Regions from separate parts of the Variovorax sp. TLI9-5A genome, predicted to be linked through region 1. Evidence: riboswitches for the same ligand, from Rfam matches in the RefSeq annotation. Region 1 holds a riboswitch; the other holds the start of a gene.
What was found. Region 1 has a riboswitch for thiamine pyrophosphate ahead of AC1VNX_RS18830 (purine-cytosine permease family protein). Riboswitches for the same ligand answer to the same signal wherever they lie in the genome.
Positions count from the first base shown of each region.

Region 2: another riboswitch for thiamine pyrophosphate. It lies ahead of thiC (phosphomethylpyrimidine synthase ThiC); the one in region 1 lies ahead of AC1VNX_RS18830 (purine-cytosine permease family protein).

Region 1 is NZ_CP200310.1:3,992,905-3,998,635, forward strand. It holds gene AC1VNX_RS18825 (adenylate/guanylate cyclase domain-containing protein) at 1-1,578, opposite strand, end outside; TPP riboswitch at 1,778-1,878, shown strand; gene AC1VNX_RS18830 (purine-cytosine permease family protein) at 1,955-3,298, shown strand; gene thiD (bifunctional hydroxymethylpyrimidine kinase/phosphomethylpyrimidine kinase) at 3,243-4,103, opposite strand; gene AC1VNX_RS18840 (FAD-dependent oxidoreductase) at 4,139-5,230, shown strand; gene thiS (sulfur carrier protein ThiS) at 5,227-5,430, shown strand; gene AC1VNX_RS18850 (thiazole synthase) at 5,449-5,731, shown strand, end outside.
Region 2 is NZ_CP200310.1:1,050,264-1,055,994, forward strand. It holds gene AC1VNX_RS05130 (lysophospholipid acyltransferase family protein) at 1-413, shown strand, start outside; gene AC1VNX_RS05135 (M48 family metallopeptidase) at 450-1,424, shown strand; gene thiC (phosphomethylpyrimidine synthase ThiC) at 1,467-3,350, opposite strand; TPP riboswitch at 3,440-3,545, opposite strand; gene AC1VNX_RS05145 (YchJ family protein) at 3,587-4,030, opposite strand; gene AC1VNX_RS05150 (metallophosphoesterase) at 4,188-5,027, opposite strand; gene AC1VNX_RS05155 (acyl-CoA dehydrogenase family protein) at 5,029-5,731, opposite strand, start outside.

The DNA.
Region 1 (5,731 bases):
CGCGTTCATCTCGGCATGCAGCTCGATCGCCGCCACGCAGGCGCGGTACTCCGCGTCTTCGAGTTCGGTGGGTGCGCCCCACAGCACCATGATGCCGTCGCCCATGAACTTGTCGATCACGCCGCCGTGGCGCGCGAAGATGCCCGCGGCGAGGTTGAAGTACTCGGTCAGCTGGCGCACGAGCACGTCGGCCGGCATCGACTCCGAGATGCCGGTGAAGCCTTCCACGTCGGTGAACATCGCGGTGATGCGCCGCGGCGATCCGCTCGGCCCCAGCGCATGCCCTTCCGCGACGAGCTGCCGGATGATGTCGACCGGCACGAACTTGCTGAAGGCCTTGAGGCTGCGCGCCGACTCGTCCAGCGCCTGGTTGAGATGCTGCACTTCGAGCACCCGGCTCGGCTCGATCGGCAGGTCGTCGAGCTCCAGCCGACCGATGCGGCGCGCGACGCGCGAGAGGTTTTCGATGGGCCCGGTCACCAGCTTCGACAGCCGCAGCGAGATGAAGAGCGACAGTGCCAGAAAGCTGGCCGTCAGCAGCAACGACCAGAGCACCGAGCGATGCAGGCCACCGAGCAGCAGATCCTCGGGCTCCCAGCTCACAAGCTGCCAGCGGGTGTGCGGCAGGTGCGAGGTCTGCACGAGGTAGCGGCGCCCTTCGTACTCGATGGAGAAGGCGACGTCGTCGGCGCCACCTGCCGTGCTGGCCGCGAGCATGTGTGCGTGGATGGCACCGAGCACGCCGCTGTCGGGCGACTCGAGCTTGCGTACCGGCTCGGGGTGGTCGCTGCGCGCGATCACGTGATGGTCGGAGCTGAGCAGTGCGCTCTCGCCGCTGCCCAGCGCGCCGGAGACGCGTATCAGCTTCGACAGATGTCCCAGCGACACATTGACGTCGACCACGAGCCCGCGCTTGTGGCCCTCGTCGTCGACGCGCCCCGCAGGCCGCGCATGGCCGATGGCAAGCTCCTGCGCGTCGCTCATCAGGAAGGGCTGGGTCCACACTGGGCCCTTCGCCTTCATGGCCTCCAGGTACCAGGTGCGCTTCTCGGGATCGAAATCGCTGCGGTAGGCCGAGATCGAGGTCGTCGCGAAGCGCTGCTTCGCATCGCCGCCGTCCAAGTCCGGCGAGTCCTTGTAGTGCCAGGTCTCGGTGCTGAAATCGGGCCCGCGCAGCACCTGCCGGATGGCCGGCACAGGGTAGCGCACAGCCATCAGCACGTGACCATGATCGGTGGCCACGTTGATGCTGTCGAGCTCGGGGGTCTGCTCCAGCATGGTCCAGAGCATCTCGGCGGTCTGCTCGCCGTCCTCGCCGCAGACATGGACGCTGGGCGAATCCGCTATGGAGCGGATGACGCCTTCCGTCTTGGCGAGGAAGGCAAGCACGTTGTCCTCCACCCGGTCGTGGTTGATCTTGTGCGCGGTGGTGCCCACCTTGGACACCAGCTTCTCGGCCGCCCAGTAGCCGAAGGCCACCAGCAGCAGCGACTGCACCATCGCGACGGCGCAGATGATGGTGCCTACGTCGACCCTGAATCGTCGCAGGCGGGGGGCCTTGAAATCGTTATCGGCCATGCAAGTTCCTCTCCATTTCCTCTTCTGCATGCTTATCGGCATGCGCTCCCGTTTCTTCTGCTGTCGTTACTTCTTTGGCAGCGATTCTCGCGCGGTGCGCTGGTGCTCCAAGGGTTTTCCCTGCCTGCAAAGGCACGCCCGCCGTTGCGGCTTCCCGGCAGCGGATAAACTTCGGCCCGCGCCGCGGGTTCTCCCGGGGCGTACTTGCTAGGGGTGTTGGGCGGCTTGCCGTCCGGCTGAGAAAGTCCCTTTGAACCTGATTGAGGTAATCCTCGCGCAGGGAAGCTGGTCCGGTGGCCTCTCACGCCTTCTCGCGTGAAAGCCGCGCCACTGGGGCCTCGCCCACCTGCCAAACCTTTTGCACTGGAGCAAACGGATGGCACACGACGAAAAGAGCAACGACAGCACGGTCGTCTCGAACGAGGCGCTGACGCCCCTGCCCGCCTCGCAGCGCGTGTTCGGCTGGCACGACCATGCCTCGCTCTGGTTCAGCCTCGGCGTGGGCCTGCTGGTAATGCAGATCGGCGCCTACCTGGTGCCGGCGGTGGGCACGCGCGACGCGGCGATCGCCATCGTGCTCGGCTCGTGCATCGGCGCGGGCCTGCTGGCCTGGACCGCGCGGCTGGGCTGCCAGAGCGGCTTGGCGAGCGCCGGCCTCATGCACGCAACCTACGGCAGCGCCTTCGCGCGGCTGCCGGTGCTGCTCAACATCGTGCAGCTGGTGGGCTGGACCACCTTCGAGCTCGTGGTGATGCGGGAAGGCACGCAGGCCATCGGCCAGACGGTGGTGGGTCCGGCGCTGGGCTCCTTCTGGGGCGGCGTGCTGACGACGCTGCTGTGGGGCGCGGTGCTGCTGGCGCTGCTCGCTGGCTCGATGGTGAGGCTGGTGCGGCGCTTCGTGAGCCGATTCGGGCTGCCGCTGGTGGTGCTGTCGCTGCTCTGGCTCACCTGGCAGTTCGCGACGCAACTGCAGGCCAAAGGGCTGGATGCCTTCTGGGCACGCCCCGGCGACGGCACGATGGGCATGTTCAGTGCGCTCGACCTGGTGATCGCGATGCCTGTGTCGTGGCTGCCGCTGGTGGCCGACTATGCACGGCACGGCAAGCGCAGCTCAGGCGGACTCGGCGGCGCATTCGGTGGCACCTGGATCGGCTATGCGGTCGCGAACGTCTGGTGCTACGCGCTGGGCGTGATGGTGGTGAGCGTGGCCGAGCCGGGCACGGGCCTCGTCACCGCGCTGCTGCTGGCCCAGGGTGGCCTGGTGGCGCTGGGCCTGATCCTGATCGACGAGCTCGACAACGCCTACGGCGACGTGTACTCGGGTTCGGTCTCCACGCACAGCCTGCTGCCGCGCTGGAGCGTGAAGCGCTGGGGCCTGCTGCTGGCGGCCCTGTGCATCGCGCTGGCGCTGGTGCTGCCGATGCACACGCTGGAGCCTTTCCTGCTGCTGCTGAGTTCGGTGTTCGTGCCGCTGTACGGCGTGATCATCGGCCGGCTGGGCAGCGGCGAGACGGTTTCGCCGCATGGCGCGCGGCGCAAGGTCGACTTCGGTGCGGCGCTGATCTGGATCGCGGGCATCGCCGCGTATCACGCGCTTGCCAAGTGGGCGCCGCAGTTCGGCTCCGCGCTGCCGACGCTGGCCGCGACCTTCGCGCTGGCCTGGCTCAGCCGGCCTTCAACGGCAGCCGGTGCGTCGGCACTGGCGCAAAGCCGTGGTTGAGGGGGCCATGACCCGCGCCGATCTTCACGTTCGCTGCGGCGGCCATCGCGCCGAGGATGTAGGCGCGCGCGCGTTCGACCGCCTCGGGCAGCGTCGCGCCCAGTGCAAGGTGCGCTGCGATGGCGGACGACAGCGTGCATCCGGTGCCGTGCAGGTTGCGGCTTTCGATGCGGCCGGAGGCAAGTCGCCTGCGTTCGCCGCCGGCCTGCAGCAGCACGTCGACCACTTCGTTGCCCGGCAGGTGGCCGCCCTTGAGCAGCACGGCCTTCGCTCCGAGCGCCAGCAGTTCGTCGGCCGCGCCGTCGAGCGCGTCCACGCCTTCGATGGCATGGCCGATCAGCAAGGCGGCCTCGTCGAGATTGGGCGTGACGACCACGGCGCGCGGGAACAGCTCGCGCACCAGCACCTGCACCGTCTCGGCGGCGATCAGGCGATCGCCGCTGGTGGCGACCATCACCGGGTCGAGCACCACGTTCTTCAGCTGGTAGCGGTCGATGGCCCAGGCCACCACGTCGACCACCTCGGGCGCATGCAGCATGCCGAGCTTGACGGCATCGACGCCGATGTCTTCGACCACGGCCTGGATCTGCGCCTTGAGGAAATCGGGCGGCACGCCGTGGATGCCCGAGACGCCGAGCGTGTTCTGCGCGGTGAGCGCGGTGATGGCCGTCATGCCGTAGCAGCCCAGGGCGGCGAAGGTCTTGAGATCGGCTTGGATGCCGGCGCCGCCGCCGCTGTCGGAACCAGCGATGGAAAGCACGCGTGCGTAGCGCTGAGTGGGCTCTTGGATGGTGCCTTGGGTCATGCCGAAAATTATCGGCGACGCGAAGGAGCCCTGGCATGAGCCTTCCTTTCGACTCGGTAGCCATCCTCGGCGCGGGCCTCATGGGCCGGCTGATGGCTATAACGCTCGCGCAGGCCGGATGCAAGGTCGATGTGTTCGAGGCTGGCAGCGCCGAGGCCGAAGGCGCTGCCGCGCGCGTGGCCGCCGCCATGCTGGCGCCGCTGGCCGAATCGGCGGTGGCGCCGGTGTCTGTCGTGCGCATGGGGCAGCACGCGCTGTCGCGCTGGCCGGAGCTTCTCGCGCCGCTGGCACAGCCCGTGTTCTTCCAGCGCGAAGGCACGCTGGTGCTCTGGCACCGGCAGGATGCCGCCGAGGCCACGCGGCTCGCGCGCGTGCTCGCGAACACCGGTGCGCAGGTGCCCGAGCTGGCGCCGATGCAGTCCGTCGACGCCCGCGCGATCGCCACGCTGGAACCTTCGCTGGGCCAGCGCTTCGCGCAGGGCCTGTTCCTTCCGGGCGAAGGCCAGCTCGACAATCGCGCGTTGCTGGCCTCGCTGCGGGCCACGCTCGAGAGCAGCTCTCGCGTAACGCTGCACTGGCAATCGCCACGTGCGCCTTCGGACTTCTCGCCTGGCACGGCCGGCCAGCCCGACTGGGTGATCGACTGCCGCGGCCTCGGTGCCCGCCCGCAGTGGAACGCCCTGCGCGGCGTGCGCGGCGAGGTGATCCGCGTGCATGCGCCCGAGGTGCGCCTGCAGCGCCCCACGCGCCTCGTGCATCCGCGCTACCCGCTTTACATCGCGCCCAAGCCGGGCAACCTGTTCGTGATCGGCGCGACGGAGATCGAGTCGGACGACATGTCGCCCGCCAGCGTGCGCTCCACGCTGGAACTGCTGAGCGCCGCCTATGCCGTGCACAGCGGCTTCGCCGAGGCGCGCATCGTCGAGATCGCGACGCAGTGCCGGCCCGCGCTGCCCGACAACCTCCCCGCCCTGCGCCTGCCGCAGCCGCGCGTGCTGCAGATCAACGGCCTGTACCGCCACGGTTTCATGATCGCGCCCGCGATGCTCGACGCGGCGATGGAGATGCTGACGCAGGGCCGCTCGCCCCTCGCGAAGAGCTTCGGCATGGAGACCCGAGACACATGACGATGAACATCCTGATCAACGACAAGCCCTTCACCCTGCCCGACCAGGCGACGTTGACCGACGCGCTGGCTGCGCTGGAGGCCACTCCCCCCTTCGCGGTAGCCGTGAACCGCGAATTCGTGCCGCGCTCGGCCTACGCGTCGCGTGCGCTGCAGCCCGATGACCGAGTCGAAGTGATCCGCCCCGTGACGGGCGGCTGATTGATGGAGACAACAGAAATGACGACCACGAACGACCCCTTGGTGCTCTACGGCGAGACCTTCCAGAGCCGCCTGCTGCTGGGCACCGCGCGCTATCCCTCCCCTGATCTGCTCGAAGCCGCCGTGAAGCGCGCGAAGCCGGCGATGCTGACCGCCTCGCTGCGCCGGCAGACGGCCAACCAGGGCTCGGGCAACAGCGAGCTCGGCAACGGCTTCTGGGAGCTGCTGCGCAAGCTCGCGGTGCCGGTGCTGCCCAACACCGCCGGCTGCCACAGCATTCAGGAGGTGGTCGCCACCGCGC
Region 2 (5,731 bases), 2.9 Mb from region 1:
TGATCCACATCGACCGCAGCCAGCGCGCGCAGGCCTTCAACAAGGTGGTGAACCAGGGGCGCAAGCTGCTCGCGCAGGGCATCTGGATCATCATGTTCCCCGAGGGCACGCGCATTCCGCGCGGGCAGAAGGGCACCTACAAGAGCGGCGGCACGCGGCTCGCCTGCGAGACCGGCGTGCCGGTGATTCCGATCGCCGTGACCTCGGCCAAGGTGTGGCCGCGCAAGGCCTTCATCAAGCGCCCCGGCGTGGTCGACGTGTCCATCGGCCCGGCCATTTCCAGCGTGGGCCGCAAGCCCGACGAGCTGATGCGCGAGGTCGAGGAATGGATCGAGGCCGAGATGCGCCGCCTCGACCCCGAGGCCTACGTCAACAACCCGTCGCAGCCCGCCCGGCAGGAAGCGGTGAGCTGAAGGCGAGCCGGTAGAACAGAAACCAGAAGGCCCGCCATGGGGGGACTGCTCCGGTTCACGATGGACCTGTTCGAGGGGCTGGGGAGCGAGTTCGCGCCTCCGGCGCCCGCGCCGGCACGCCCGCGCCGTCCGAAGAAGCCCAAGCCGGCGGTGCCCCCCGCCATGCAGCCGGATGCGGCGGCTCTTCCTGCGGAGCCTGTCGATCCGCATGCGCCGCCCGCGGTGCCCCTGGCCGACACGCTGACGCTCGCGAACTTCGCCCACCCCCAGGCCACGCGCGAAGTGGTGCTGGGCTCGGCGCGCGTGGCCTACGAGTTCAAGCGCGGCAAGCGCAAGACCATCGGCTTCCTGGTGGGCGCCGAGGGGCTGTCGGTGCGCGCGCCGCGGTGGGTGGCGCTGCGCGACGTCGATGCGGCCATCCACGAGAAGTCGGACTGGATCCTGCGCAAGCTCACCGAGACGCGCCAGCGCCACGCCCGCGTCGAAGCCACGCGCATCGAGTGGAAGGACGGGGCGGGCTTTCCGTTCCTGGGCGAACCGGTCGTGATGCGGCTCGATCCGAAGCACGGCTTCTCGAGCGTGGGCGGCACGCTGGATGCGGCCACGGAAGACGGCGTGCCGCGCGTGCTGCGGCTGGCCGTTTCGCAGAACGCCGAGCCCTCGCAGATCCGCGACGCGGCGCAGGCCTGGCTGATGCGGCAGGCGCGCAAGCTCTTCATCGAGCGGCTGGACCACTTCGCGCCGCTGCTCGGCGTGCGGTGGCAGAAGCTCTCGCTGTCCAACGCGGCCACGCGCTGGGGCAGCGCGAGCGCGGACGGGTCGATCAGGCTCAACTGGCGGCTGATCCACTTCCGGCTGCCGGTGATCGACTATGTCGTCGCGCACGAACTGGCCCATCTGAGGGTGATGGACCACTCGCACCGCTTCTGGGAAACCGTGGAGAGCGTGGTGCCCGACTACGACGCGCTGCGGCAGCAGCTCAAGGACGAGACGGTTCCGCGCTGGAACTGAGGCCGGGGCTCCCCGGCCTCAAGACTGGATCGAGCCAGGGCCTCAGGACACGGCCTTGATGGGGATGTACATCTCGCCCCCGCCCGCCATGAACTCCTTCGACTTCTCCTCCATGCCTTCGCTCATGGCCTGATCCTCGGCCACGCCCTTCTTCGCGGCGTACTCGCGCACTTCCTGCGTGATCTTCATCGAGCAGAACTTGGGGCCGCACATCGAGCAGAAGTGCGCCACCTTGCTCGAATCCTTGGGCAGCGTCTCGTCGTGGAATTCGCGCGCCGTGTCGGGGTCGAGGCCCAGGTTGAACTGGTCCTGCCAGCGGAACTCGAAGCGGGCCTTGCTCAGCGCATCGTCGCGAGAGCGGGCGCCCGGGTGGCCCTTGGCCACGTCCGCCGCGTGCGCGGCGATCTTGTAGGCAATGATCCCCTGCTTCACGTCGTCGCGGTCGGGCAGGCCCAGGTGCTCCTTCGGCGTCACGTAGCAGAGCATCGCGGTGCCGGCCCAGCCGATCATGGCCGCGCCAATGGCGCTGGCGATGTGGTCGTAGCCCGGCGCGATGTCGATGGTCAACGGGCCCAGCGTGTAGAACGGCGCCTCGTGGCAGTGCTTGAGCTGCTCGTCCATGTTCGACTGGATCATGTGCATCGGCACATGGCCCGGGCCTTCGATCATGGTCTGCACGTCGTGCTTCCAGGCGATCTGCGTGAGCTCGCCCAGCGTGCGCAGCTCGGCGAACTGGGCCTCGTCGTTGGCGTCGGCGCCCGAGCCGGGGCGCAGGCCGTCGCCGAGCGAGAAGCTCACGTCGTAGGCCTTCATAATGTCGCAGATGTCCTCGAAGTGCGTGTAGAGGAAGCTCTCCTTGTGATGCGCGATGCACCACTTGGCCATGATCGAGCCGCCGCGCGACACGATGCCGGTCATGCGGTTGGCCGTCAGGTGGATGAAGGGCAGGCGCAGCCCGGCGTGGATGGTGAAGTAGTCGACGCCCTGTTCCGCCTGCTCGATGAGGGTGTCGCGGTAGATCTCCCAGGTCAGGTCCTCTGCCACGCCGCCCACCTTCTCGAGCGCCTGGTAGATGGGCACGGTGCCGATCGGCACGGGGCTGTTGCGCACGATCCAGTCGCGCGTGGTGTGGATGTTCTTGCCGGTGGAAAGGTCCATCACGTTGTCCGCGCCCCAGCGGATGGCCCACACCAGCTTCTCCACCTCTTCCTCGATGCTCGAGGTGACGGCCGAGTTGCCGATGTTGGCGTTGATCTTCACCTTGAAGTTGCGGCCGATGGCCATCGGCTCGACTTCGGGGTGGTTGATGTTCGCGGGAATGATCGCGCGGCCGCGCGCCACCTCGTCGCGCACGAACTCGGGCGTGATGATGCGCGGAATGTTCGCGCCCATCGGGTTGCCCGCCACGCGCCTGGCGCGTTCCTCGTTGGCGAGGTACTCGGCCATCCATTCGCGCTTGCCGTTCTCGCGCAGGGCCACGTATTCCATCTCGGGCGTGACGATGCCGCGGCGTGCGTAGTGCATCTGCGTCACGTTGCTGCCCGACTTCGCGCGGCGCGGCGTGCGCTGCAGCGCCGAGGCGCCGGCGCGCAGTTCGGCCAGGCGCTGGGCGTCGCGGTCCTCGTTCTTGGCGCCGTCGTCCAGCGCGTGGTGCACGCGGCCTTCGTAGCTTTCGGTGTCGCCGCGTTCGGCGATCCACGCGCCGCGCACGTCGGGCAGGCCGCGGCGCACGTCGATCTCGACCTTCGGATCGGTGTACGGGCCCGAGGTGTCGTAGAGCGACACGGTCTCGCCATTGGTCAGCTGCACGTCGCGCACGGGCACGAACAGGTCGGGCCGGCTGCCCGGAATCACGCACTTGTGCGACGCGGGAAAGGGCTCGCGCGTCAGCGAAAGCAGCGAGGTGAACTTGTCGGGGGCATTCATCGGAGGCACTCCTTGTTGAGGAAAGGGTGCTCCGCAATCGCTCGGTGGTCTTCGGCAAATGCCCGTCACGGGAAGGTGGACGGACCGAAGTCAGGGAGTGCAGCTCTTCTTACGCCGGTATGACCCGGATCAAGTTCGCGGGTCGGCAGCTTTGCCATCTCAGCACGCCACATGCGTGCACCCCGGAGCGGGGCCGATTGTGCGAGCCTCGGACCGTCGCGTCAACCCGCGGGTTGTTACCGCAGGTCGCCGTCGAGGTAGTACCAGCGGCCGTCCGCGCGCACGAAGCGGCTGCGCTCGTGCAGGCGGGTGGCGGCGCCCGAGGGGCCGCGCTGGCGCGCGACGAACTCGATCTCGGCGTGGTCGGCGTCGAGCACAGAACGCGCGCGGACGTCCAGCCCGAGCCATTTGACGCCCGGCTCGAACTCGATGGAGGCCGGGCGTTTCGAGGCATGCCAGGTGGCGAGCAGGTACTCGCCGCGCTCCAGCACGAAGGCCGAATAGCGCGAACGCATCAGCGATTCGGCATCGGGCGCGGGCGTGTTGTCGAAATCGTCGAGGTAGCGGCCGCAGCACTGGGCGTGGGGAACGGGCTTGTCGCGGCGGTCGGTCCGGCCGCAGGGGCAGGGGCCGGAGAAGGACCCGGGGAGGGACCCGGGGAATGGGGCGGAGGCACTCATGAAGACCCACATTGGAACACCTCGCGGCCCTTGTGCCGAGAGGGCAAGCCCGCGGATGGGCCATGAAGGCCGATTCGCGGCGATGGCCCGCTGCACGCGCTGCGCGTCGGCGGGCTTGCGGATCAGCGCATGGCCCCGGAAACGACGGCGACAGGCCCTACCGGAACATCACCCACTCGGGCCGCACGTTGAAGCGCACCGGCAGGATGCTCACGCCCAGCCCGCTGGTGACGTACATGCGCCTGTCCTTGTGCGTGGTCCAGCCGTAGGCCCATTCGCGCGGGGCGGCGCCCGGCACGATCAGTGCGCCATAGCCCGGCACGCTCACCTGCCCGCCGTGCGTGTGCGAGGCCACCACCAGCCCGCGCGTGCGCGGCATGGTCGCGAAGCTGAAGGGGTCGTGCATCATGACCAGCGTCGCCGCGCCGGGCGGCACGCCGGCCAGCGCGCGCATCGGCTCCGAATGGCCGGTGGAATGGTCGCCGATGCCGACCACCCAGATGTCGTGGCCGGGCAGGCGCGTCGAGGCGTTCTCCAGTACGCGGATGCCCTGTGCGGTGAGTGCCTTTGCCGTGCGCTCACCGTCATGCCACCAGTCGTGGTTGCCGAGCACCGCATACACGCCCTGCGGCGCCTTCAGCTTGCCGAGCACGGCGGCCATGTCTTCGATGGGCAGGGGCTCGTCGTCTTCACCCGTACCCGCGAGGAAGTCGCCGGGCAGCAGCACCACGTCGGGCTGCGCGGTGTTGATCTCGTCGACGATGCGCCCGGCGCGCTCCACGCTGGTGATGCGCCATGCGGAGCGGGATGTGAGATGCCAGTCGCCCGCCACCGCGACCTTCATGCCGGCGGGCGCCTGCCATTGCGCCGAGCTCAGGGGCTCGACGCGTGCAGCCACCCAGCGTGGCTCGATGACGAAGCTCCAGACGGCCAATGCCGCGAGCACGAATGCCGCGGCATGCCACCAGCCCGGGCGTCGCCCTCGGCGCTCGCTCACGTCACGCCAGCGCGCGTTGGATCAGCAGCTTCTGGATGTCCGAAGTGCCTTCGTAGATCTGGCACACCCGCACGTCGCGGTAGATACGCTCCAGCGGAAAGTCGCTCACATAGCCGTAGCCGCCCAGCGTCTGGATGGCGGCGCTGCACACGCGCTCGGCCATCTCGCTCGCGAACAGCTTGGCCATGGCGGCTTCCTTCAGGCAGGGCAGGCCGGCGTCGCGCAGGCTGGCCGCATGCCAGATCAGCTGGCGCGCGGCTTCGATCTGCGTCGCGCATTCGGCAAGGCGGAAGCCCACGGCCTGCTGGTCGAAGATGGAGCCGCCGAAGGCCTGGCGCTCCTTGGCGTAGGCCAGTGCGGCGTCGAAGGCGCTGCGCGCCATGCCCACGCTCTGAGCGGCGATGCCGATGCGCCCGCCTTCCAGCGCGCCGAGCGCGATCTTGTAGCCCTCGCCCTCCGCGCCGATCAGGTTCTCGCGCGGAATGCGGCAGCCGTCGAAGTTGATCTGCGCGGTGTCGCTGCTGTGCTGGCCCAGCTTGTCCTCCAGCCGCGCCACGTTGTAGCCGGGTGCGTTCGTCGGCACGATGAACGCGCTCATGCCGCGCTTGCCCGCGCCCTTGTCGGTCACCGCGATGACGATGGCGACCTGCCCATTCTTGCCGCTGGTGATGAACTGCTTCACGCCGTCGATCACGTAGCCGTCG